Regions from separate parts of the Cobetia sp. QF-1 genome, predicted to be linked through region 1. Evidence: predicted binding sites of a transcription regulator. Region 1 holds the regulator's gene; each other region holds the start of a gene.

What was found. The regulator sigma-54, encoded in region 1, starts transcription at its own class of promoters, with help from an activator protein. The targets are predictions, from matches to a motif close to TGGCACNNNNNTTGCTNT.
Region 2: a site for sigma-54 is predicted at 1,247-1,264, ahead of glnL (nitrogen regulation protein NR(II)). Genes of this name have one in related genera too.
Region 3: a site for sigma-54 is predicted at 4,438-4,455, ahead of glnA (glutamate--ammonia ligase). Genes of this name have one in related genera too.
Region 4: a site for sigma-54 is predicted at 1,075-1,092, ahead of CFN46_RS09595 (putative urea ABC transporter substrate-binding protein). Genes of this name have one in related genera too.

The regions. Positions count from the first base shown of each region.
Region 1 is NZ_NBVS01000001.1:622,500-628,440, forward strand. It holds gene lptC (LPS export ABC transporter periplasmic protein LptC) at 1-227, shown strand, start outside; gene lptA (lipopolysaccharide transport periplasmic protein LptA) at 366-950, shown strand; gene lptB (LPS export ABC transporter ATP-binding protein) at 954-1,694, shown strand; gene CFN46_RS02785 (RNA polymerase factor sigma-54) at 1,923-3,371, shown strand; gene raiA (ribosome-associated translation inhibitor RaiA) at 3,960-4,268, shown strand; gene ptsN (PTS IIA-like nitrogen regulatory protein PtsN) at 4,278-4,748, shown strand; gene rapZ (RNase adapter RapZ) at 4,861-5,766, shown strand; gene CFN46_RS02805 (HPr family phosphocarrier protein) at 5,759-5,941, shown strand, end outside.
Region 2 is NZ_NBVS01000005.1:303,464-309,404, forward strand. It holds gene CFN46_RS11850 (DUF4124 domain-containing protein) at 320-1,021, shown strand; gene glnL (nitrogen regulation protein NR(II)) at 1,299-2,381, shown strand; gene glnG (nitrogen regulation protein NR(I)) at 2,378-3,787, shown strand; gene CFN46_RS11865 (deoxyguanosinetriphosphate triphosphohydrolase) at 3,981-5,318, shown strand; gene CFN46_RS11870 (BCCT family transporter) at 5,523-5,941, shown strand, end outside.
Region 3 is NZ_NBVS01000005.1:297,448-303,388, forward strand. It holds gene CFN46_RS11825 (coniferyl aldehyde dehydrogenase) at 1-13, shown strand, start outside; gene rnk (nucleoside diphosphate kinase regulator) at 60-473, opposite strand; gene CFN46_RS11835 (WYL domain-containing protein) at 629-1,519, opposite strand; gene typA (translational GTPase TypA) at 2,141-3,949, opposite strand; gene glnA (glutamate--ammonia ligase) at 4,578-5,941, shown strand, end outside.
Region 4 is NZ_NBVS01000004.1:244,943-250,883, forward strand. It holds gene CFN46_RS09585 (hypothetical protein) at 1-114, opposite strand, end outside; gene CFN46_RS09590 (hypothetical protein) at 347-823, opposite strand; guanidine-I (ykkC/yxkD leader) riboswitch at 1,139-1,246, shown strand; gene CFN46_RS09595 (putative urea ABC transporter substrate-binding protein) at 1,300-2,448, shown strand; gene CFN46_RS09600 (ABC transporter permease) at 2,557-3,381, shown strand; gene CFN46_RS09605 (ABC transporter ATP-binding protein) at 3,378-4,289, shown strand; gene CFN46_RS09610 (urea amidolyase associated protein UAAP1) at 4,273-5,031, shown strand; gene CFN46_RS09615 (urea amidolyase associated protein UAAP2) at 5,099-5,833, shown strand.

The sequences.
Region 1 (5,941 bases):
TTACCCAGAATGGTCAGCATATCGAAAGCAACAGCTTCAGCGCGGATCTTTCCAAGGACTCCGCCGTGCTGGACGGTCGTGTACGCGGCACGCTTCAACCCGGCAAGGGCAAGAGTGCGGCCAGCAAGGAAGCTGAACGTATCGATGAGGGCAGCGATGCTACCTCAAACGATAGCGAAGGACGCGTCAACAGCACTTTCGAAGCCGCACCTGAAGCCAGTCAGTAATCATCATGGTACTTAGCGTACAGTCAGCGCGGCTGAGCACATCCCACGTGCTGCCAGTCCAATAGACTCCCTTATTCACTGCTTCCCGATGGCATGCCTGATCGAGAAGACATACCCGGTTCTGCCAAGGAGCACCCCATGACTTCAACGACTCTCAAGCCCTTGACGGCCTGGCGACAGACTCTTAACAGCAGTGTCATGGCCTTGTGCCTGACACTCGGCATGGCTATCACTGCGCCAGCAGCATTAGCGCTCGACAATGATGCCAATCAGCCGATCAACATCGCTGCCGACTCCCTGTCACTGGATGATAAAGCCGGCACTGCAACCTATACCGGCCGTGTCGAAATGCGCCAGGGCAGCATGAAGCTGGATGCCAGCCGCGTTGACATTAGCCGCGCCAACAGCGGCGAGATCTCATTGGTCAAGGCAACAGGCAAGCGTGCCTATCTGGAACAGAAACCCACTCCAGACGACAAGCTGGTCAAAGGCTGGGCAGATACCATTCTCTACCATGCACTGGAACGTAGAGTAGAACTGGTCGGTAACGCTCGTCTCGAAAAGGGTGATGACACCTTCGAAGGTGGCTACGTGGAGTACTTCCTCGACAAACGCCAAGTCAATGCCAACAACAGCAGCGACGCCTCACAGAAGAGCGACGGCAGTTCACGCGTACACATGACGTTGACACCGCGTGGCGCCAACACCAGCAAGGAAAACTGAGTCATGACTGCCGCTCCCCTCCGCACGCTCAGCGCACGCCACCTGGCCAAAGCCTACAAGGGGCGCAAGGTGGTCAAGGATATCTCGCTGGAAATTCGTCAAGGCGACATCGTCGGCCTGCTAGGACCCAATGGTGCTGGCAAGACCACCTCGTTCTACATGATTGTCGGCTTGGTACGCGCCGATGCCGGCAGCGTCACCATCGATGACAATGATCTCTCCGACTCTGCCATGCACTTGCGGGCACGCGCTGGCATCGGCTATCTGCCACAGGAAGCCTCAATCTTCCGCAAGCTGTCAGTGGCCGACAACATCATGGCGATTCTGGAGACACGCAAGGACCTTGATCGCAACGGGCGCAAAGCGCGCCTTGAAGAGCTGCTGAATGAGTTCAGCATCACGCATATCCGCGCCAGCACCGGCATGAGCCTCTCTGGCGGTGAGCGTCGGCGTGTCGAAATTGCACGCGCATTAGCGACAGAGCCGGATTTCATACTGCTGGATGAACCCTTTGCCGGTGTTGACCCCATCTCGGTAGGCGAGATCAAGAGCATCGTGCGACAACTGCGTGATCGCGGCATTGGCGTACTGATCACCGATCACAACGTTCGAGAAACACTCGATATCTGTGATACCGCCTATATCGTCGGTGACGGTCAGATCATCGCGCACGGTGATGCCGATACCATTCTAGCCAATCAGCAGGTACGCGATGTGTATCTGGGGCATGAGTTCAAGCTTTAATCGGTAGCATGAGAGCAAGGCACCTCGTATCGCCGTCCCTCGCAGAATGACATTACATGCTCAAGGATGTTGTTACCTCACTGGTATCAGCCTTGAGCATGACGTCCATACCACCTTCGTTGAAACATGGCATACAAGTTGCTTGAATAATCTCTTTCGCCCCTTGTCAGTGCCCCGACCCACGGTATAGCGTAGAAGCACGTTCCTTTGCCGTGAATCGACAGCCCCATGAAACCCACCTTGCAACTCCGCCTTGGCACTTCGCTGACTATGACGCCACAACTGCAGCAGGCTATTCAACTGCTTCAGTTGTCGACGCTCGACCTGCGTCAGGAAATTCAACAGGCGCTCGAGTCCAACCCCATGCTGGAACTCGACGAGGACTATGAGGCGCTGGAAGTCGTTGAAGCACAGGATGCGAGCGAGATTTCCACTGCCGAAACAAACAGCGAGATCCCGGAAGAGTATCCTCTCGATAGTGACTGGTCGGACCTCTATCAGGATCACGCTGGCAGCCTGACAAGCTCAGGAAGTAGTAGCGGCAGTGATGACGGCCAGGATTTCGAGCGCAACACCAGTGTAGAAAGCCTGCAAGATCATCTGCGCTGGCAATTAGCGATGACCGACCTCGACGACCGTGAACGGCAAATGGCGGAAAGCCTGATTGATGCCGTGGACGGTGCAGGCTACCTGAGCCTGACCCTGGACGAGCTAGTCGATGGCTTGCGGGGGCAAGGGCTGGCTGGCCTCAAAGCCTCGGAACTAGAGCAGGTACTGCTACGCTTGCAGCAGTTCGATCCCACTGGCGTCTTCGCCCGCGATCTACGCGAATGCCTGCTGCTACAACTGGCATTGCTGCCCGATGACCTGCCGCTACTCGCGCAGGCTCGGCGATTGGTACGTCAGTTTCTTGAAGCGCTGGGAAACGATGATCGCAAGCTACTCAAGCGCCGCCTGGGACTGGATGATGCTGAGCTGGACCACGTCATTCGACTGATACGAGCACTGGACCCACGCCCAGCCTCCGCTTGGGGGGAGCCCGCCAGTGACTATGTGATACCTGACCTGCTGGTACGCCATACTCGTCACGGCTGGCAGGTTGAGCTCAATCCCGAAGCGCTGCCGAAGCTACGTATCCAGCCGGAATATGCAGCGCTCATCAAGCGGGCAGACAAGTCTGTGGACAACACCTTCCTCAAGGATAATCTTCAGGAAGCGCGCTGGCTGATGAAAAGTCTCTCGTCACGTAATGACACACTGCTCAAGGTAGGGCGTGAAATCATGGCGCGGCAGATCGACTTTCTTGAGCAAGGTGAGGAAGGCATGAAGCCTCTGATCCTCGCCAATATCGCTGAAGTGGTCGAGATGCACGAATCCACTATCTCGCGCGTCACGACTCAGAAGTACATTCATACCCCTCGCGGCGTCTTCGAACTCAAATTCTTCTTCTCGAGCCAAGTGGGAGGGAGCGGCAATGGCGATGCACATTCCAGTACCGCCATTCGCGCACGTATCCGAAAACTGATTGCGGACGAGCCGGCGCGCAAACCGCTGTCGGATTCACGTCTGGTCGACCTACTCGCCAGCGATGGCATTGAAGTCGCACGCCGCACCGTCGCAAAATATCGCGAAGCCATGAGTATTCCTTCCTCTAGCGAACGCAAGCGACTGGCCTGATCATCTAGCTAGCCAGAGGCCACTACCTCTGTCATGGCCTTAAAAATCGTAAATATCCACATCATGATCAGCCGGCTTGCATGGAAAGCCGGCGATTTTCTCCCAAGGCATGACCGCCAGCATGTACCTCTCACTCCCAATTGCATGTTTTTAAAATCACTTTCGATAGTATTACCGATCATTCGTGCGGCTTTTCTTACGCAAAACCCCGCCTCCTTCGTGCTCATCCCGTACTTTTGACCAATCCAAGACGCCCACTAACATCGACGTACATGCTGACATTAGCGACTAACAGTCGCCTTCTTGTCACTCTTCCAGCGCAAACCGTCACACTCCTCTGTCATGGAACGTTCCGTTCTCCCCCAGTGAGTTGAAGACAAGCCTTGCGCCACGATGCAGCGCAGCGTTGATCTTTGCTCAAAGCTTGGGCATTGTCGGGGTAGGCGCTCGACGCACCTGACACGAGCCAAGTTTGTTACTGGCAGCGGCAGGCACGGAAACCATGTAGCAGAGCGTCTTATCAGGGTTTGCTCGCAGTCAAAAAGGGTTACAATTGAAAGGTAACCCGCTGGATAAAGGAGCGTGTCCATGCAAGTGAATATTACCGGGCATCATGTGGAACTTACCGACCCTCTCCGCGATTATATCAACGAGAAGCTCGCTCGCCTCGAACGGCATTACGACAACATCACCAATGTTCAGGTGACTTTGTCGATCGAGAAGGAGCGCCAGCAGGCAGCCTGCACGTTGCATGCTGCCGGCGCAGATCTCCACGCCCTGGCAGAAGACCTCAACATGTACGCTGCCATCGACGCGCTCGCCGACAAGCTGGATCGCCAGCTGGTCAAACACAAGGAAAAGTCCCAGGCTCGCTCTCAGGGCACCGGGACCCGTTGACCTTCTGCCATGACACTTGATCAGATCCTTCCCCCCGAGCGCACGCTTTACGGTGTCCCCGGGGGGAGCAAGAAGCGGGTGCTGGAATTTTTCAGCACCTTCATTGCCCAGAACATTCCCAGCCTGGATAGTCAGGAAGTCTTCTCACGCCTGATTGGTCGTGAACGACTAGGGTCGACCGGTATCGGCCATGGTGTGGCCGTGCCACATGCACGCAGCCCGCATTGCAAGACGCCCATCGCGGCCTTTCTGAAGCTCGGTGACCCCATCGACTTTGATGCCATTGATGGAGAGCCCATCGACCTGCTGTTTGTGCTGTTGGTCCCTGAGGAGGCAGATGACACACATCTCACCTTGCTCGGGCAGGTGGCTGAGCTATTGAACTCGCCCACCAATCGGTCAGCATTACGTCAAGCCGATAGCCAGCGTGCACTCTACGATGTACTGACATCAGCCATCGCCGAACTTCCGGCGCGTTGATCATCGAGCCCGGACATCGTCCGGGCTTTTGTACTGACAGCCACTGTTCGGGCTGCCCTCTCAGGCGCCATTTGCACTCACTCTACGCTGACCTCGCCTTTGGAGAGCATTCATGAAGATCGTGATCATCAGTGGCCGCTCTGGCTCCGGTAAATCGATCGCCCTTCAGGCCTTGGAAGACATTGGCTACTATGCCATCGATAATCTTCCCGGCATGCTGCTGGCACCGCTTGTCGAACAGCTAGAGAAAGACAGTCCTACACGTCGTCGCATCGCGGTATCCATCGATGCACGCAATCTTCCTGATGCCCTGACGCGTTTCCCTGAGCTGCTCGACGATGTACGTCAGAGTGGCATGGACGTACAGGTCGTCTATATCACGACCGATTCCCGCGTGTTACTGGAGCGCTACTCCGCCACACGCCGTCGTCACCCGCTGACACGCGATAACGACCGCACCCTGGCAGAAGCCATCGAGATTGAGCAGCAGACGCTAGCGCCTATCCGCGAGAAGTCTGACCTCATCATCGATTCAACCAGTTTGAGCGTGCATGACTTGCGCTCACGCATTACCGAGCAAGTCGCGCAACATAGTTCTCGCCACCTGACTCTCACGTTTGAGTCTTTTGGCTTCAAGCACGGCGTCCCTACTGATGCTGACATGGTGTTCGATGCGCGCTGCCTGCCCAACCCCTACTGGGATATCAATCTGCGCGCCGATACCGGCCGCGACGCAAGCGTTGTGGAATTCCTCGAACACTATCCCGACGTACAGGCGATGCACGATGATATCGCCGGCTGGCTAGAACGCTGGCTACCGGCATATCAGGCCAGCAATCGTAGCTACCTGACGGTCTCGGTCGGTTGTACTGGCGGACAGCATCGCAGTGTCTATCTATGTGAAAAGCTTGCTGCTCATTTTGCAGCATTACTGCCGGAAGTCCGCTTGCGCCACCGTGAACTCGGTATTCATACCGCGCTCAATGGAGCAGATGCGCAAGGGGATGGCGATGCGTAGTCGCGAGCTAACACTGACCAACAAACGCGGCCTGCACGCTCGAGCCGCAACCAAGTTGGTCAACTGCTGCGCTCCTTTTGCAGCGACAGTCATGGTCAGCCACGGAGAGCGCCGCGCCAATGCCACCAATGTCATGGCGTTATTGATGTTGGCGGCCCCCTGCGGCACATCGCTG
Region 2 (5,941 bases), on a different contig from region 1:
TCGTGCCCGCCGTGAATGGCAGGGCGTCGCGTAGAAGACCACAGCAGGGCCATGCCGAGAGGTATGGCCCTGTTTTATTGTGTCTTTGTTTTTATGTCCATGTTGTATGACGTCGTCTGAAGGATTGAGCTCAAGGAGCGTTCAGACGATGGTCCTGCATGGCTGGCGATGTGATGAAAGGGTTTTCTCAGGGAATCCAATGCTGGCGTCAACGCGATAAGCTTTGTAACTTGGCAGCCAGGACAGCTTGTTTACCTAACCAATCCGCAGGAGCCGCTCGCGGCTTCTGGCCTCCCATGACTCTCTCAGGAATCTTCGGATGTGGCCCTTCGTATCCTCTTTGTACGTCGCCAGTACTGCGACTGAACACACAGCACTGTCTGGCGCATCAGCGCGTACCGGATGGGTGGGCGGCCTGTTGCTGGCATTGATGCTGGTGCTGTCGAGCGTATCTCTTGAGCTTCAGGCGGCGCAGATCTACCGTCACGTGGATGCCAATGGCAACGTGGTGTTCAGTGACCATCCAGCCGGAGGCAGCAAGGTGAAGTTGACACCGTTGAGCGTAGTGCCCTCGACGGAGTCTTCGTCAGTGCCGCGCTCGCCGGTGCGCGTCGCGCCATCCGCTTCTTCCGAGTCGTCTTCGCGCACTCGCTCAGCCCCTGCGGTGGACGTGCGATTCCGAGGCTATACCCGCTTCACCATCCAGAGCCCGGCCAATGAGGAGACATTGCCGACAGGACGAGCCGGTAACCTGGCGGTGCGTCTCGGGATAGAGCCGCAGCTGCGTCCCGAAGACAAGGTGCGTGTAACCGTCGATGGCGCACCGTCGCAATCCGCGATGAACAGCAGCGTTTTCATGGTGCCAGCGCTGGCACGGGGTAAGCATGTCATTCAGGCTGAACTGTTGGATGCGTCAGGTCGCGTGCGTCAGACCAGCGAGCCACGTGTCATCTATGTGCAGCGTGCCAGCGTCAATCTGCCCCGCAATCCTAACAATCCCGCCAATGGTGGTGGGAGCTGATCGCGATGTGCGTGAGCGCTCATGGATATCAACAGGCCGCCTTCGGGCGGCTTCTTTGTTTCTACAATCTCGTATTTCTGGCGCTCTCCACGCTGATGCAGATGCGTCCACCAGCGTGAAGAACATGGCAGCACGCATCACCAATGCACCATAATGATGCAATGAACGGAGTGCGATATGGCCTGCACAGCATCGGATGCCACGCACACGTCACCTGCACCAGACTGGCGCGGTTATTGCAGAACAGGGAGACGTACCGCGAATGGCGAACAAACTCATGCACCAACGATTGCTCGAACACCTCAATACTGCCGTGGTGGTGCTGGATGCACAGCTGCGAGTGGTATGGATGAATCCGGCGGCAGAGACACTGTTGGCGGTTAGTCTGGTGCGTGTAAAAGGCCACACGCCAGAGCATCTGACCGGCATGGATGCCGAGCCCATCAAGGTCTTGCGCAAGGCGCTTGATGAGCAGCACCCCTACACCCAGCGTGAAGCCGAAATCGTCAACGTGGCCAGTGAGGTACTGACGGTCGACTTCACAGCGACCCCGATCAGCCGCGATGAGCTGCTGGTAGAGATAGAGCCGCGAGATCGCCTGATGCAGATTTCGCGCGAAGAGGCACTGATTGCGCGGCAGGAAGCCGTCAAGGTGCTGACGCGCGGGCTGGCCCATGAGGTCAAGAATCCGCTGGGGGGCATTCGTGGCGCTGCTCAGCTGCTGGAGCGCGATCTGCCTGAGCCCCAGATGGTGGAGTTCACGCGGATCATCATCGAGGAGGTCGATCGTCTACGTGACCTCGTTGATCGCATGCTGGGTCCGAATCGTCCTCCCTTGCAGGTGCCCGTCAATATCCATGCTGTCACTGAGCGAGTGCGTTCGCTGCTGCTGGCCGAGGGCGACAGCATCACCATGGTGGCGGATTACGATCCGAGTCTGCCCGAAGTTATCGGTGACGAGGGACAGCTGATTCAAGCTGTGCTCAATATCACACGCAATGCGACCCAGGCACTCAATGAGCAGCCGCAGGGTGAGGATCAGACCGAAGGGGAAGCTCCGCATTACGAGATCACGCTGCGCACCCGCGCGCGACGTCAGTTCACCTTGGGTCATGAGCGCCACCGGCTGGTCTGTGAGCTGGCGATCATCGATAACGGCCCGGGCATCCCCGAGACGCTGCGCGAGACGCTGTTCTATCCGATGGTCTCCGGGCGTGCCGAAGGGTCAGGTCTTGGGTTATCGATAGCCCAAGGCATCCTGCACCAGCACCAGGGGTTGATCGAGTGTGACTCGCGCCCCGGCCATACCGAATTCCGCCTACTTATTCCGCTTGACGGCACTTCTGGAGATCACACATGAGCGAGACTGCCCGCGTCTGTATTGTTGATGACGACCGCGCCATCCGCTGGGTGCTGGAGCGCGCTTTGGCCCACCCCGACCTGGAAGTGGAGTGCTTTGAGCGTGCTGATCTGGCGCAAGCCAGCATCATGCGTCAGTGTCCTGATGTATTGGTGACCGATATCCGCATGCCGGGTATCGATGGCCTTGATCTGATGGCGCGCGTACGTGAGCAGTACCCCGATCTGCCGGTGATCGTGATGACGGCACACTCCGACCTCGATAGTGCCGTGGCGTCCTACCAGGGCGGCGCTTTTGAATACCTGCCCAAACCCTTCGATGTGGATGAGGCGTTGGCATTGGTGCGTCGCGCAGTGGCGCACTCACGTGAATCCAAGGCACCTGTCGCCGTACCGGAAGGCCTCACCAAGGAGATCATTGGTGAAGCGCCAGCCATGCAGGAGGTGTTCCGCGCCATTGGCCGCCTGTCTCAGTCGCATATCACCGTGTTGATCAATGGTGAATCCGGTACCGGTAAAGAACGTGTCGCCCAAGCGCTGCATCAGCACTCACCGCGCGCTGCCAAGCCTTTTATCGCGCTCAATATGGCGGCGATTCCGAAAGACCTGATGGAATCCGAGCTGTTTGGTCACGAAAAGGGGTCTTTCACCGGGGCCACGGCACTCCGGCGTGGGCGCTTCGAGCAGGCTGATGGCGGCACACTGTTTCTCGATGAGATTGGCGACATGCCCGCCGAGACCCAGACACGTCTGCTGCGTGTGCTGGCCGATGGTGAGTTCTATCGTGTGGGCGGTGTCACGCCGGTCAAGGTTGACGTGCGTATCATCGCCGCGACGCACCAGCATCTGGAGCGGCTGGTGGAAGATGGTCGCTTCCGTGAAGATCTCTTTCACCGCCTGAATGTCATTCGCGTGCATCTGCCGCGCTTGTCGGAGCGGCGTGAGGATATTCCACGCCTGATGAGCCACTTTCTCGGTGAAGCCGGACGTGAACTCTCGACGGAGCCCAAGATATTGACTGAGGCGGCCGAGAAGCACCTCACACGCTTCGATTGGCCCGGCAACGTGCGTCAGCTCGAGAACACCTGTCGCTGGCTGACAGTGATGGCCTCTGGGCGTGAGGTGATGGTGGAAGATTTGCCGCCGGAGCTGCGTGACGCCAGCGGCACCGAGGCCGCGTCGGGCGATTGGCGGGGGGCCTTCCGTGAGTGGGCGGACCGTGCCCTGGCGGCTGGCCATACCCATCTGCTGGAAGAGGCCGTGCCGGACTTTGAGCGCATCTTGATCGAGACGGCGCTCAAGCACACCGGCGGACGCAAGGGCGAAGCCGCAGAATTGCTGGGCTGGGGGCGCAACACATTGACGCGCAAGCTCAAGGTGCTGTTGCCTGCACTGGCGGAAGACTGACAGTGTCAGGGCGCGCGCCATTGTCGTGCATTGCTCCCGCCTTGGTCATGATTGGCTGAGGCGGGATGAGGGAGAAGCTGGAGAGCGAGAGGACAGGGTGCCACAATCCCCTGTTCTCTTTTTTTGTGCGCGTGTTTGCCCTCTGTCGTCTGCTTTCGCTGTCTTGTATGGACGATCGCCAAGGAGTCTTTTGATGTCATCAATGAGCTGGGAACGCTTGCTGGAGCCGAGCCGTCTACACGATGCGCCAGGTGCTGCGCCACGTGAAATGGGGCGTACACCATTCCACAAGGATCACGATCGTATCGTATTCGCTGGCTCGTTCCGTCGGCTGGGCCGCAAGACCCAGGTACATCCGCTGACCGATAATGATCATATCCATACCCGCCTGACTCACTCGCTGGAAGTCGGCTGTGTCGGGCGCTCGCTGGGCATGATGGTCGGTGAGAAGCTGCGTGATCGGCTACCTGAATGGATCACGCCCGCGGATCTTGGTGTCATCGTGCAGACCGGTTGCCTGGGGCATGACATCGGCAATCCGCCCTTCGGTCATGCGGGCGAATATGCCATTCGTGACTGGTTTGCCGCCGAGGCTGCCAGTGATCATGGTCGCCTCGACGGACTCAGCGAGACCGAGCGCGCTGATTTGCTTACCTATGAAGGCAACGCTCAGGGCTTCCGGATCGTCACCCAAATTGAGTACAACCAGTTTCACGGTGGCATGCGCCTGACGGCAGCCACATTGGGTACGCTGCTCAAGTATCCGTGGACGGTGGAACATGCCACTGCTGGCGGCAAGTTCGGTTGCTACCAGAGCGAGCGTAAGTTGCTGGAAGGGGTTGCTGAGCGCTGCGGCCTAATACAGCGTGCCGACGGCCGATGGTGTCGCCACCCGTTGGCATGGCTGGTCGAGGCCGCAGATGATATCTGCTACGCACTGCTGGATCTGGAAGACGGCCTCGAGATGGGCATTCTCCAGTTTGCAGAGGTGTTCGACATCCTCACGGGTATCAGTGGCGGTGAGCCGCGCGAGTATGCCGAGATGGAAGCCAGAGGCACCTCTCAGCGGCGCAAGGTGGCCGCATTACGTGGTGCCGCGATGGAGCGTGCCGTGAAGGATGTCGCTGAGGTCTTTGTACTGCATGAGCATGCACTGCTCGCAGGCACACTCGCTGAAGACCTGCTGGACCTCTGTCATCCTGATCTTGGCTGGGGCGTGCGCGAAGCCAAGAATCTGGCGCGCCAGAAGATTTTCCGCAACGAGCGTAAGGCCAAGCTGGAAATCGGTGCCTATACCACGCTGGGTATTCTGCTCGAGGCCTTTATTGGTGCGGCGCATGAGCTGCATACCACCGGGCGTTCCAGCTTCAAGCATGAGCGGGTACTGGCGCTGATCGGGGAAAATACGCCCACTCGTGACTGGGATCTCTATCGCAGCTATCGGCGCATGCTCGATTTCATCGGTGGCATGACGGATCACTTTGCCGTTGATCTCGCGCAGGAGATGGGAGGACGCCTGCGGAGTGAGTAAAACATACGCTTGGGATTTGGTGGCATCGTGGTGTAGCAGCGACGCGATGCCCGTAAAAATTATGCTAACAGTAGCTTGAATTAACTTTACGGAAACTATCAAAGTGTTGTACTAGGATTGTACGGAGGTGGCGCAAGGCTGCTCTCCGGCAATCCATGATTAAACGATGGTCATGGAGGGTTAAAATTATAACGAGGCTTATTAATGAGCACGAAACCTCCCAAAACCTCCGCCACTTCTTCCGATGGAGGTGTGCGAAACTCCTTCGATATGATCGACAAACCGACCTTCTTCGGGTCTATCTTCCTGTTGCTGGCAGTGACCGTGCCGCTACTGATCTTCCCCGAGCAGGGAGCGTTGTGGGTTGCCGCTGCCAAGGACTTCGTCACGACTAAGCTCGGCGTGTTGTACCTGTTGCTGGGCGTGGGTGCGGGTGGCTTCATGATCTACATCATCTTCAGTGATATCGGACAGATCAAGCTGGGTGAACCCGAAGAGAAGCCCGAGTTCTCGATTATCTCCTGGGCGGCGATGCTGTTCTGCGCGGGTATCGGTGCTTCGATTCTGTATTGGTCGATGATCGAGTGGGTCTATTACTACCAGGCACCGCCGTTTCATATTGA
Region 3 (5,941 bases), on a different contig from region 1:
GCTGATGCGCTAGACCAGTGCATTGTGTTCGGCGAGAGAGGGGCGCGCCCGTTGAGATATCAGCGATGCAGGTCGCCGGCACTCTCGGGCTGATAGAGCAGGGCATCAATGCGCACTTGACGCTGACTACCATCCGGCAGGGACCATTCGATATGGCTACCTACCTTGAGGCCCAGTAGAGCAGCACCGAGCGGCGCCAACACCGACAGACCATTTTCTTGATCCGCTAGTGCATGCGGGTAAACCAGCGTGCGTACCAGCGTCTGCTGGCGGGTCAGGTCGGTGAATTCCACACGACTGTTCATGCTGACAACATCGGCCGGCACTTCATGTGGTTCGACGATCTCGCCGCGCTCCAGCTCGTCTTCCAGCTGCTCCGCCACATGGCGATCGGCGTCCGTGGCCCGATCAATCAGGCGCTGGAGGCGATCGGCGTCAAGGCGGTTGATGATGATACCGGGAAGTGTAGCCATGAGACCTCCTGTCAGTGATGGCACCCAATGGCTTGTTTCAGCGCAATGATGGATACCAAAAAAATAGTCCTCCACCCGCGAGGGGTGAAGGACTGTGTGCAGAAGCCATCATATAAACTTCAGTCATCGCTGGATAGTGCTGGAGCGTATTATGTTCAGGCACTGGAGCTGACGAATAGCCAGTCGGTAATCTCGTCATGATTGAGCACGATCAGCTGCTGGGCACGCGGCGATTCGTCCAGATAATCTGGATTGATGCCCAGCTCGCGCAGTACGTACTGTACTAGCGCGCCCCGGGTCGGGAGGTGTAACTCGCCATCCACCATGCCGTGATCCTGTTCGATCAGCCCGCGCTCATCCGGTGATAGCCGCGGGTCTGCGCCGAGACGCAAGGTGACGCGTGTTTCCCAGCCATTATCGAACTTGCGCTGGCCGCCATCGAGTGTTTCACCGAATAGCTCCGGCACTGCGCGGAATCGAGACAGCACAAAGTCGCGGAAAGCCCGGTGTTTTTCACAGAAAGCACGCACATGCCAACGGCCTGCTGCATAGACCAGTGTGTGTGGGCACAGAATACGCTCCTCACCTTGCGGCGAGTTGAGCGAGGCATAGGTCACTTCGAGACGTGCGCCCTGGCTGGCAGCCTCGATCAGTGTTCTCACCACCGGCGGGCTTGCACTGCGAGATGGTAATCGAAGTGCTTCAGTATTCGCCTGCCCCAGGCCAAGTCCCGTGAAGTGCGGGTTTAGATTGTCATGGTTCCCCAGCAGCTGAAGATACTCATCAACCTCTCCTCGAGTCAGCTGGGGATGGAAATTCGCCGAGGGACGATAGCCCTTGATAACGGGGTCGTACTCGAGATTATGCTCGGCAATGGTTTCGCGGTAGGTTTTCATGACGCGCGATGCCTGTTGCCGAGCAATGCCAAATGCATTGCCAAGGTGACGTGATGTGACGCGACCTTCCCATAGGGCAATGATCTCGATCAGACGGTAACGGGCAAGCGTATCCCACGGCAGGGTTTCCAAGCGTTCCTTGATGCTCATTGCTGAATCCTTTCATACGGGTCTTCTGGGGCATGCTTATGCCGCATTGCATGAGAATTGCCCTGCAATGTTGATATATGGCTAGCGCCCACGATGATCGGGAAGATGACCCGGCTCCGGGTTTCTTGTAACGGGTGAAGTTCTGCTGACTGCTGGACATTCATGAAAAAGTTCCGGCAGAAGATACCTGTTCAGGTGCGCTGACCCTAGTCGGTGCCAAGTGGTGTCTCATTATTGCGTCGTCAGAACGCGACGCAGAGTCCAGTAGTGAAGATTTTATCGTTCTATCCGATAAAAAAATGCGCAGATTTATTTTTATGTGAAATTTTGTTGTTGCCGAAGATCCATCGATTTTTTGGCGATCAATAATCACAGTCGCTAAATTCGCAACACCGTAAGACTTATATACGCTCTATTTAAGAGGTTAGAGCGGGGTAGGCCAAGCAAAAGACTGAGATGCTGCTGATTTGCCAGCCTTAATAGCGACGCACCTTGTGACATGACATGCTTGAGTGCCAGAAAAATAGTCCTATAGAAATGCAAAAGACCCGCCCGAAGGCAGGTCTTTTGCATTTCTATAGCCGGCCTCTGTCATGCTGACAGAGGCCGGGAGCGGGCCATTTACTTGGCGGCGCGCTTACGCTCATTTTCTTTGAGGTGCTTCTTGCGGATACGAATGTGTACTGGGGTCACTTCCACCAGCTCATCGGTATCCAGGAACTCGATAGCCTGTTCCAGGGTAAAGCGAATCGGCGGCGTCAGAACGATATTTTCGTCGTTACCGGTGGAGCGCATGTTATCCAGCTTCTTGGCTTTGGTCGGGTTGACGACCAAGTCATTGGCACGGTTGTTGATGCCTACCAGCATGCCTTCATAGACCTCGGTGCCGTGACCGAGAATCAGCTTGCCGCGTTCCTGCAGAGTGAACAGTGCGTAGGACAATGCCTTGCCTGTCACCATGGATACCATCACGCCGTTACGACGCTCGACAGCTGCGCCCAGTTTCAAGTCACCGTAGTGATCGAAGCGGCTGGTCAGGATGCCTGTACCGGAAGTCATGGTCAGGAACTGACCACGGAAGCCGATCAGACCGCGAGACGGAATGATGAAGTCAAGACGCACACGACCCTTGCCATCCGGGTTCATGTTGGTCATCTCACCCTTGCGGTAGCCAAGCTCTTCCATGATGGAGCCTTGATGCTGCTCTTCACAGTCGATGGTGACTTCTTCGTAAGGTTCCTGCTTCTGGCCATCGACTTCCTTGATGATGACTTCCGGACGGCCTACGGCCAGCTCGAAGCCTTCACGACGCATGGACTCGATCAGTACGGAGAGGTGAAGCTCACCACGACCGGATACCACGAACTTCTCGGGAGTCTCGCCTTCTTCAACACGCAGGGCGACGTTGTGAATCAATTCCTGCTCGAGACGCTCACGGATGTTACGGCTAGTGACGTACTTGCCATCCTGACCTGCGAACGGAGAGTCATTGACCTGGAAGGTCATGGAGACGGTCGGTTCGTCAACAGTCAGCGGCGGCAGAGCTTCGACAGTAGCGTTGTCGCAGATGGTGTCGGAGATCGCGAGGTTCTCGATACCAGTGATGCAGACGATATCGCCAGCAGTCGCCTTGTCGGTCTGCACACGATCCAGACCCATGTGCGTCATGACCTGGCCGATCTTGCCCTTGCGGACACCGCCTTCCTTGGTGATGACAGAGACCTGTTGCCCCGGGCTGACTGCGCCACGCTTGATGCGGCCCAGACCGATGACGCCAACATAGCTGTTGTAGTCCAGTGCGGAGATCTGCATCTGGAACGGTCCGTCCAGTTCAACCTTCGGCGGCTCGACGATATCGACGATAGCCTGGAACATCGGGTCCATGCTGTCTTGCAGGTCTTCCGGGTCCATACCCGCAATGCCGTTGAGGGCAGAGCAGTAGATGATCGGGAAGTCGAGCTGCTCGTCAGTTGCGCCGAGGTTGTCGAACAGATCGAAGATCTGGTCAACGACCCAGTCAGGACGTGAGCCCGGACGGTCGACCTTGTTGACGACGACGATCGGCTTCAGGCCCTGGGCAAATGCCTTCTGGGTCACGAAGCGTGTCTGCGGCATCGGGCCATCAACGGCATCGACCAGCAGCAACACGGAGTCAACCATGGACATCACGCGCTCGACTTCGCCACCGAAGTCAGCGTGCCCAGGGGTATCCACGATGTTGATGTGATAGTCGTTCCACTGGATCGCGGTATTCTTCGCCAGGATGGTGATGCCGCGTTCTTTTTCCTGGTCGTTGGAATCCATGATGCGTTCCTGACCCTCGGCCTTGCGGTCCAGGGTGCCAGACTGACTCAGGAGCTTGTCGACCAATGTAGTCTTACCATGGTCAACGTGGGCGATGATGGCTATGTTGCGAAGTTTCTCGATCACGACGGGAACCTGTGCTGAAAATGGGCGCTCGCGTACCGGGCGCTTGTGATTTGGGGCGCATTATAGGGGGCATGGCATGCCTCCTGCCAGCATCCCGCATTCGCGAGCCCTACTTGTAGACGTCATGAAATGGCTTGAAACGGCCAAATGGTTGTCTCTCAAGTCTTTTCCCTTCTTTTATTCAAGATGAAAAAAACTTGTGAAAGAACAGAAAAACGGCAGGAAAGCGAAGAAGTGTCAGTAAAACGTCGCGTTATTGACCAGATCAAAAGGAATGTTCATTTATGGATAACGACGCAATGCACCAAAATGGACCAGAGATCCTTTTTTATGCACTAAAATAGTCAGTGGCGGGCATCAGAAAGGATTTTTTGCACCTTCTAGGGTCAAATCATATCGAGATAAGCGTTTCTTTGCGTTCTCTGTATATGTTTTTCTTCATTATTTTCATTGGCTTATATGGTTGTTGCATTGTTGTTGCGCCATTCTGGCACGCTCGCTGCATTGTTAGGGCATCCTGTCTGATGACTGGCATCAAAACGCTGGTCATGAGAGAAAAGAGATACAAACGACAGACAACGCTGACACCAACTGTAAACCGAGCCGCCGGCTCCATCGGAGAATTACCATGGCTGAGAAGACACTTGCCCTGATTGAAGAACACGAAGTCAAGTGGGTTGATCTGCGCTTCACCGACACCAAAGGCAAGGAGCATCACGTCTCCGTCCCGGCGCGCACAGTTGACGACGAATTCTTTGAAAATGGTCAGATGTTCGATGGTTCTTCCATTGAAGGTTGGAAGGGCATCAACGAATCCGACATGATCTTGATGCCGGACGATGGCACGGCCTTCCTCGACCCGTTCACCGAAGACACCACCCTTGTGCTGCGTTGTGATGTCATCGAGCCGGCCACCATGCAGGGTTATGAGCGTGATCCGCGTTCTGTCGCCAAGCGCGCTGAAGAATTCCTCAAGTCTACCGGCCTGGGCGACACCGCCTTCTTTGGCCCGGAGCCGGAATTCTTCATCTTTGATGAAGTGCACTGGAAGAACGAGATGAACGGTTCCATGTTCAAGATCTCTTCCGATGAAGGTGCATGGGCGACTGATTCCACTCCGGAAGGTGGCAACCTTGGCCACCGTCCGCGTCTGAAAGGCGGTTATTTCCCGGTGCCGCCGGTCGACAGCTTCCACGATATCCGTGCTGCGATGTGCAACACGCTGGAAGCCATCGGCCAGGAAGTTGAAGTTCACCACCACGAAGTGGCGAACGCAGGTCAGAACGAAATCGGCGTCAAGTTCAACACCTTGGTGAAGAAGGCCGACGAAGTTCAGGAATTGAAGTACGTGGTTCACAACGTGGCGCACGCTTACGGCAAGACCGCGACCTTCATGCCCAAGCCGCTGGTCGGTGACAACGGTTCCGGTATGCACGTGCACCAGTCTTTCTGGAAAGGTGGCGAGAACCAGTTCGCCGGTGAAGAATATGCTGGCCTGTCTGAAATGGCGCTCTACTACATCGGCGGCATCATCAAGCACGCCCGTGCACTGAACGCCTTCACCAACGCGTCCACCAACTCCTACAAGCGTCTGGTGCCGGGCTTCGAAGCGCCGGTCATGCTGGCTTATTCTGCTCGTAACCGCTCTGCTTCCATCCGTATCCCGTACACTGCTAGCCCGAAAGGCAAGCGCGTCGAGGCACGCTTCCCTGATCCGACAGCCAACCCGTACCTGGCGTTCTCTGCGATGCTGATGGCTGGTATCGACGGTATCAAGAACAAGATTCACCCGGGCGATGCGATGGACAAGAACCTCTACGATCTGCCGGCTGAAGAAGCCAAGTCCATCCCGACCGTGGCCGAGAGCCTCGAACAGGCGATGGAAGCACTGGATGGCGATCGTGAGTTCCTGACCCAGGGTGGCGTGTTCACCGACGACATGATCGATGCCTATATCGAACTGAAAGGCGAAGACGTTCTGCGCTTGCGCAT
Region 4 (5,941 bases), on a different contig from region 1:
CGTTGCAATTATATAAAGCATAGGAAACAAAATCTCACCATAACATTGATCTAATGTTTTAAAAAAACCTTTTAAATCACTTGCAGACCTGTAGATTAAATTATCTTTCCTCATAATAAATCCTCATAAATATTTTAGTTAATGTAGCCAGAAGGAAGTAATAAACATTAAGCATTAACAAGACAGAAATTCTCTAGGATCATAATAAGATTTATCAATACCACAGGATAACACCAATTTTTATAGGCCTATATTAGAACAGCCTATACCCTAACGAAAAATAAAACTCAAAGCGAATTATAACTATAGATATAACCGTAACTTCGACAATCAAAAAATATTAGTTTTAATTTCGCAAAGATCTGCCCCCTGTCCTCTTCGGCTTGACTCTATCATTAGAATCAACCTGAAAATTCAAATATTTCAACTTGCGGATAGAAATCTGAAACTGTCCGTTACTAGGTAATTTCTTTTCAGAGAACTGCTGCCAGACTAGTGACCCAAGGCCATTATAGATTTCTTCAAAGCTACCATCGGGTAAAATATTGATCACAATTGCATGCTCGGGCTCACTGCAGAATGCAACCGATTTCGCTTGTGTTGCCTTGATTTCGATCTTGGTACCGCACTTGGCGATAGCGTCATACCCTTTGTTGGAAGCAGTCAAAAGCTCTAGGTCATATGCATTGGCAACTAGACACTCTCCTAGACTCCCTACCATATGGCCATCTGGAGTAAAGTGTCGCCCGGGGAACATTTCTTCCAGCTCATTTACAATATTATATAAGTCGCCCACCAAGCTTTTGAGTTTATTTTTATCCATATTTTAATCACCAATTATCCAGACTGATTACATATTATCTTCACCTTAATTTGAAAACAACCAACTGTGTATTGAAAATATCTCTGAATTTCTCTCTCACTGACCACTGTATAGCACTCACTCTCGACTGACTTCACCGAGGTGCAAGAATCGACAAAATTCATCAAATTGGTGCAGCGTACACTTTCGATGCGCGTATCCATGCTGCAAAAATCCTTATAAACCATTGGTTTATATCGAGAAATTATTTCCGGCACACTTCATGCTAGACACTTAGCGAGGCACCGATAGGCATACAACAATCGAAAATCTACACCAATAGAGCGCTAGGGTTCCGGTGACTGGCTGATAGCCGTCACGACTGGTCCGAGAGCACTCGACCTCCAAGCTGGGGTTACACGGCGGGATAAAAGCCCGGGAGACGCAACGCCTGTAAAGGTCGGCGCCTCTCACTTTTTCCGCCGGAGATAACGACAATGACCCAGCCCACTCGCCTTTCCCCGTCTACGACTTCCCCCTCGGATGCCAGCGCCCAGGTGTCATCCGCTGCTGTCTCATCTGCTTCATCTACCGTTTCCAGAAACGCTTCCAGACGTGCTGCGCTGGCCGGCGCCCTGCTGCTTGGCGCATCGCTGAGCCCGCAGGCCATGGCGCAGGATTCCTTCAGCGTGTGCTGGTCGGTGTATGCCGGCTGGATGCCGTGGGAATACGCGGATACCCAGGGCATCGTCGACAAGTGGGCCAAGAAGTACGACATCAATATCGATGTGGTGCAGGTCAACGATTACGTCGAGTCCATCAATCAGTACACCTCCGGCAATGTCGATGGCTGCGCCATGACCAACATGGACGCCCTCACCCTCCCCGCCGCCAGCAGCGTGGATTCCACCGCGCTGATACTGGGTGACTACTCCGATGGCAATGACGGCGTGATGGTACGCGATGGCGATTCCCTCGAGTCCCTGAGGGACCGTGAGGTCAATCTGGTGCAGTTCAGTGTCTCCCACTATCTGCTGGCACGCGCACTGGACAGCGTCAGCATGAGCGAGCGCGACCTCACCACCACCAATACCGGCGATGCTGACATCGTGGCGCTGGCCAGCAACCCGGACACCCAGGCAGTGGTGACCTGGAACCCCCAGCTGGCCACGCTCAAGGAGATGCCCGGCTACACCGAAGTCTTCAATTCCAGCGACATTCCCGGCGAGATTCTCGACCTGATGGTCGTCAACACCCAGACCCTGAAAGACAACCCGGACTTCGGCCATGCCCTCGTCGGCGCCTGGTATGAGGTTATGGAGAAGATGAAGGCTGGCGACGAAGCCGCGCTCTCCCAGATGGCCGATGCCGCCGGCACCGACCTCGCCGGCTATCAGTCCCAGCTGGCCGCGACCCACATGTACTACACCCCCGCCGAGGCCGTGGCCGCCTTCAATGCGCCGAGCCTCAAGGACACCATGCAGCACATCGCCGACTTCAGCTTCGCACAGGGGCTGCTGGGCGAAGGCGCGCCGGATGCCGGCTTCATCGGTATCGAGACGCCTGCCGGCATCGTCGGCAATGAGGGCAACGTGATGCTGCGCTTCGACCCGAGCTACACCGCCGCACTGGCCGACAGCCAGTAACGCCACGCGGTGGATGCCGCATACCAGCCGCAGGAAAGCTGTCTCTGTGGCTGGTGAACCGACCGCCTCCCTCGACCGCACCCTCGTTCGCACCCGTGGAGCCCGCGCATGAAACGCCTGATCAATCTGACACCCTCCCGTGGTGGCCGCTGGCTGCTCGGTGGCCTGCCCTTCGCGCTGCTGGCCATCCTCTACATCGTGCAGTCCAACCAGCGACTGCTCGACAACCCCAACGACCGCCTGCTGCCGTCCTTCGCGTCCATGGGCGAGTCCTTCGCTAAGCTGGCCACCGAGGTCAACGTGCGCACCGGCGATCTGCCGCTGTGGACCGACACCTTCGCCAGCCTCGAACGCCTGCTGGCCGGCGTGCTGATCAGTGCGCTGATCGGCCTGAGCGTCGGCCTGCTCACCGGCGGCCTGCCGCTGCTGCGCGCCAAGCTGTCCCCGCTGATCACCGTGCTATCCCTGATTCCGCCGATGGCGATCCTGCCGATCCTGTTCATCGCCTTCGGAACGGGTGAGCTGGCCAAGATCGCGCTGATCGTCATCGGTATCACGCCCTTCCTGATTCGCGACCTGCAGAATCAGGCGCTACGCCTGCCCGATGAGCAGCTGATCAAGGCCCAGACGTTGGGCGCCAGCTCCTGGCAGGTGCTGACCCGCGTGCTGCTGCCGCAGCTGACCCCGCGCCTTCTGAGCGCCACGCGTCTGGCACTCGGCAGCGCCTGGCTGTTCCTGATCGCCGCGGAAGCCATCGCCGCCCAGGACGGCCTCGGCTATCGCATCTTCCTGGTGCGCCGCTATCTGGCGATGGACGTCATCCTGCCCTACGTGGCCTGGATCACGCTGCTGGCCTTCCTGCTCGACCGTCTGCTGGTGCTCGTCTCGACCCGCGCCTTCCCCTGGTACCACGCTGAGGAGAGCCAATCATGAGCCTGATCCACGCCAAGGGTCTCGAGAAGCACTACGGCCAGCAGGTCGTGCTGGAACGCATGAACCTGACCGTCGAGGCCGGGGAATTCATCACCCTGGTCGGCGCCTCTGGCTGCGGCAAGACCACCTTCCTCAAGCTGCTGCTGGGCACCGAAGGCGTCTCGCGCGGTGAGCTGCTGCTGGACGGCAAGCCCATCCCCGGCGAGCCAGGGCCGGACCGCGGCATCGTCTTCCAGAAGTATTCCGTCTTCCCGCATCTCACGGTGCTGGGCAACGTGATCATGGCCGAGGAGCTGGCGCGCGCCCCGCTGACCGGCAAGCTGTTCGGGGCCAAGCGTCGCGAGGCACGGGTCGCCGCCGAGAAGCGTCTGGAAGAAGTCGGCCTGTCCCACGCGCTGGACAAGTACCCGCATGAGCTGTCCGGCGGCATGCAGCAGCGCCTCGCCATCGCCCAGGCGCTGATGATGAAGCCGCGCATCCTGCTGCTGGATGAGCCCTTCGGCGCACTGGACCCGGGCATCCGCAAGGACATGCACCAGCTCATCCTGCGTCTGTGGGAAGAACAGCAGCTGACCATCTTCATGATCACCCACGACCTCAAGGAAGCGTTCGAGCTGGGCTCGCGCGTCTGGGTGTTCGACAAGGTGCGTGTCGACCCGCAGGCCCCGCAGGCCTATGGCTCGACCATCACCTACGACCTGCCCACCGAGCGCAGCAAGGCCAAGGCGTCGTCTCAGCAGCCGGGCGCTCACCAGCCGGGCTCTGTCCAAACGGGCGCTGACCAGATGGGCGCTGACCAGATGGGCGCTGACCAGCCGACGCTCGCGCACGAAACGCTGACGACGCCAGCCCACTCCGTTTCCCAAGCCACTCTCACCGGAGGCCAATTCAATGAACATACCGCTTGATGCCGCAACCACCGCCCGCGCCAGCTTTACCGCGAAGTATCAGACCCATCTGCCCGGCGGCCATCACTGGTCGATGCGCATGCCGCGTGGCAGCGCGCTCAAGCTGACCGCCCGCGAGGCCAACGCCAATGTCGGCCTGGTGATGTACAACCCGCAGGACACGCTTGAGCGCCTCAATCTGCCGGACACCCTCAAGGGTCAGCACACCTTCCGCCTCACCGAAGGGCACTGCCTGTATTCCGACATGGGCCGCATCTTCGCCTCCATCATCCAGGATGATCTCGGCTGGCATGACAGCGCCAGCGGCAACCTGATGGAGCAGCACTTCGCCGCCAAGGGCTGGCACAAGAAGGCTTACCAGCAGGCCTTCAATGACTTCACGCCCACCGGCCACGACAGCCTGCTGATCGAGATGGCCAAGTACGGCCTGAGCGAGCGCGACCTGTGCGCCAACCTCAACCTGTTCTCCCGCGTGCGCGCCGATGAAGACGCCAACCTGCACTACGTCACGGACCACTGCGCCGCCGGCGACAGCGTCACCCTGCGCTTCGAGATGGACACCCTCGTCCTGCTGCACACCTGTCCGCATCCGCTGGACCCCGCCGAGGAATATCCGCTGCGCGGCGTGGACATGACCTTCGGCACCGCGACACCGATGGATGAGCACGACGCCTGCTATCTGTCGCGCCCCGAGAATGCCCGCGCCTACGCCAACAACCAGCTCTATCACCTGGCGGGCTGAGGCGTCCCCCGACAGCAGACGGACGCCACGCCGACGGGCCCAGTGGCAACTGGAAACGACGCCCCAGATGACAAGGACAAAGGACATCCCCATGTGCACCTCGACACTCGAACACCCCCATGCCCACACCCCGGCCACGAAGGACGACGCCCCGCTGAGCTACGCAGACCCCGCACAGCAGCCGCGCGAGCTTGAGCGCACCGTCGAGGCCGGCGATCACTTCATCGGGCTGGTGCGCGCCGGTCAGCACCTGCGCATCACTGACTTGCACGGCAATCAGGCCGCCGACACCCTGTTCTTCTCGGCCGACGACACCGCCGAGCGCTACAGCGCGATGGACACCGTGCGCGAGCAGGGCAAGGTCTACCTGACCACCGGCAGCGTGCTGTATTCCACCCGTGGCCGCCCGCTGCTGACCATCACCGGCGATACCTGTGGCCGTCACGACACCCTGGGCGGCGCCTGTTCCAGCGAGTCCAACACCGTGCGTTACGACCTGGAGAAGCGCCACATGCACTCCTGTCGTGACAACTGGATGCTGGCTATCGCCCGCTATCCGAAATACGACCTGACCAAGCGCGACATCGGCCACAACATCAACTTCTTCATGAACGTGCCGGTCACCGCCGATGGCGGCCTGAGCTTCGAGGACGGCCTGTCCGCCCCGGGCAAGTACGTCGAGATGGTCGCCGAACGTGACGTCTACGTGCTGCTCTCCAACTGCCCGCAGCTCAACAACCCCTGCAACGGCTATGACCCGACACCGGTCGCCATCCGCATCAGCGACTCGCCACTGAGCTGAGCCGCCGAGCTGACAGCGACGCTTTCGAACACGCATACGACAAGAAACGGCCGAGCCCCACCTGACGATGTCATCTCTCTTGCATCACTCGTCAGCCCCCAAGGCTCT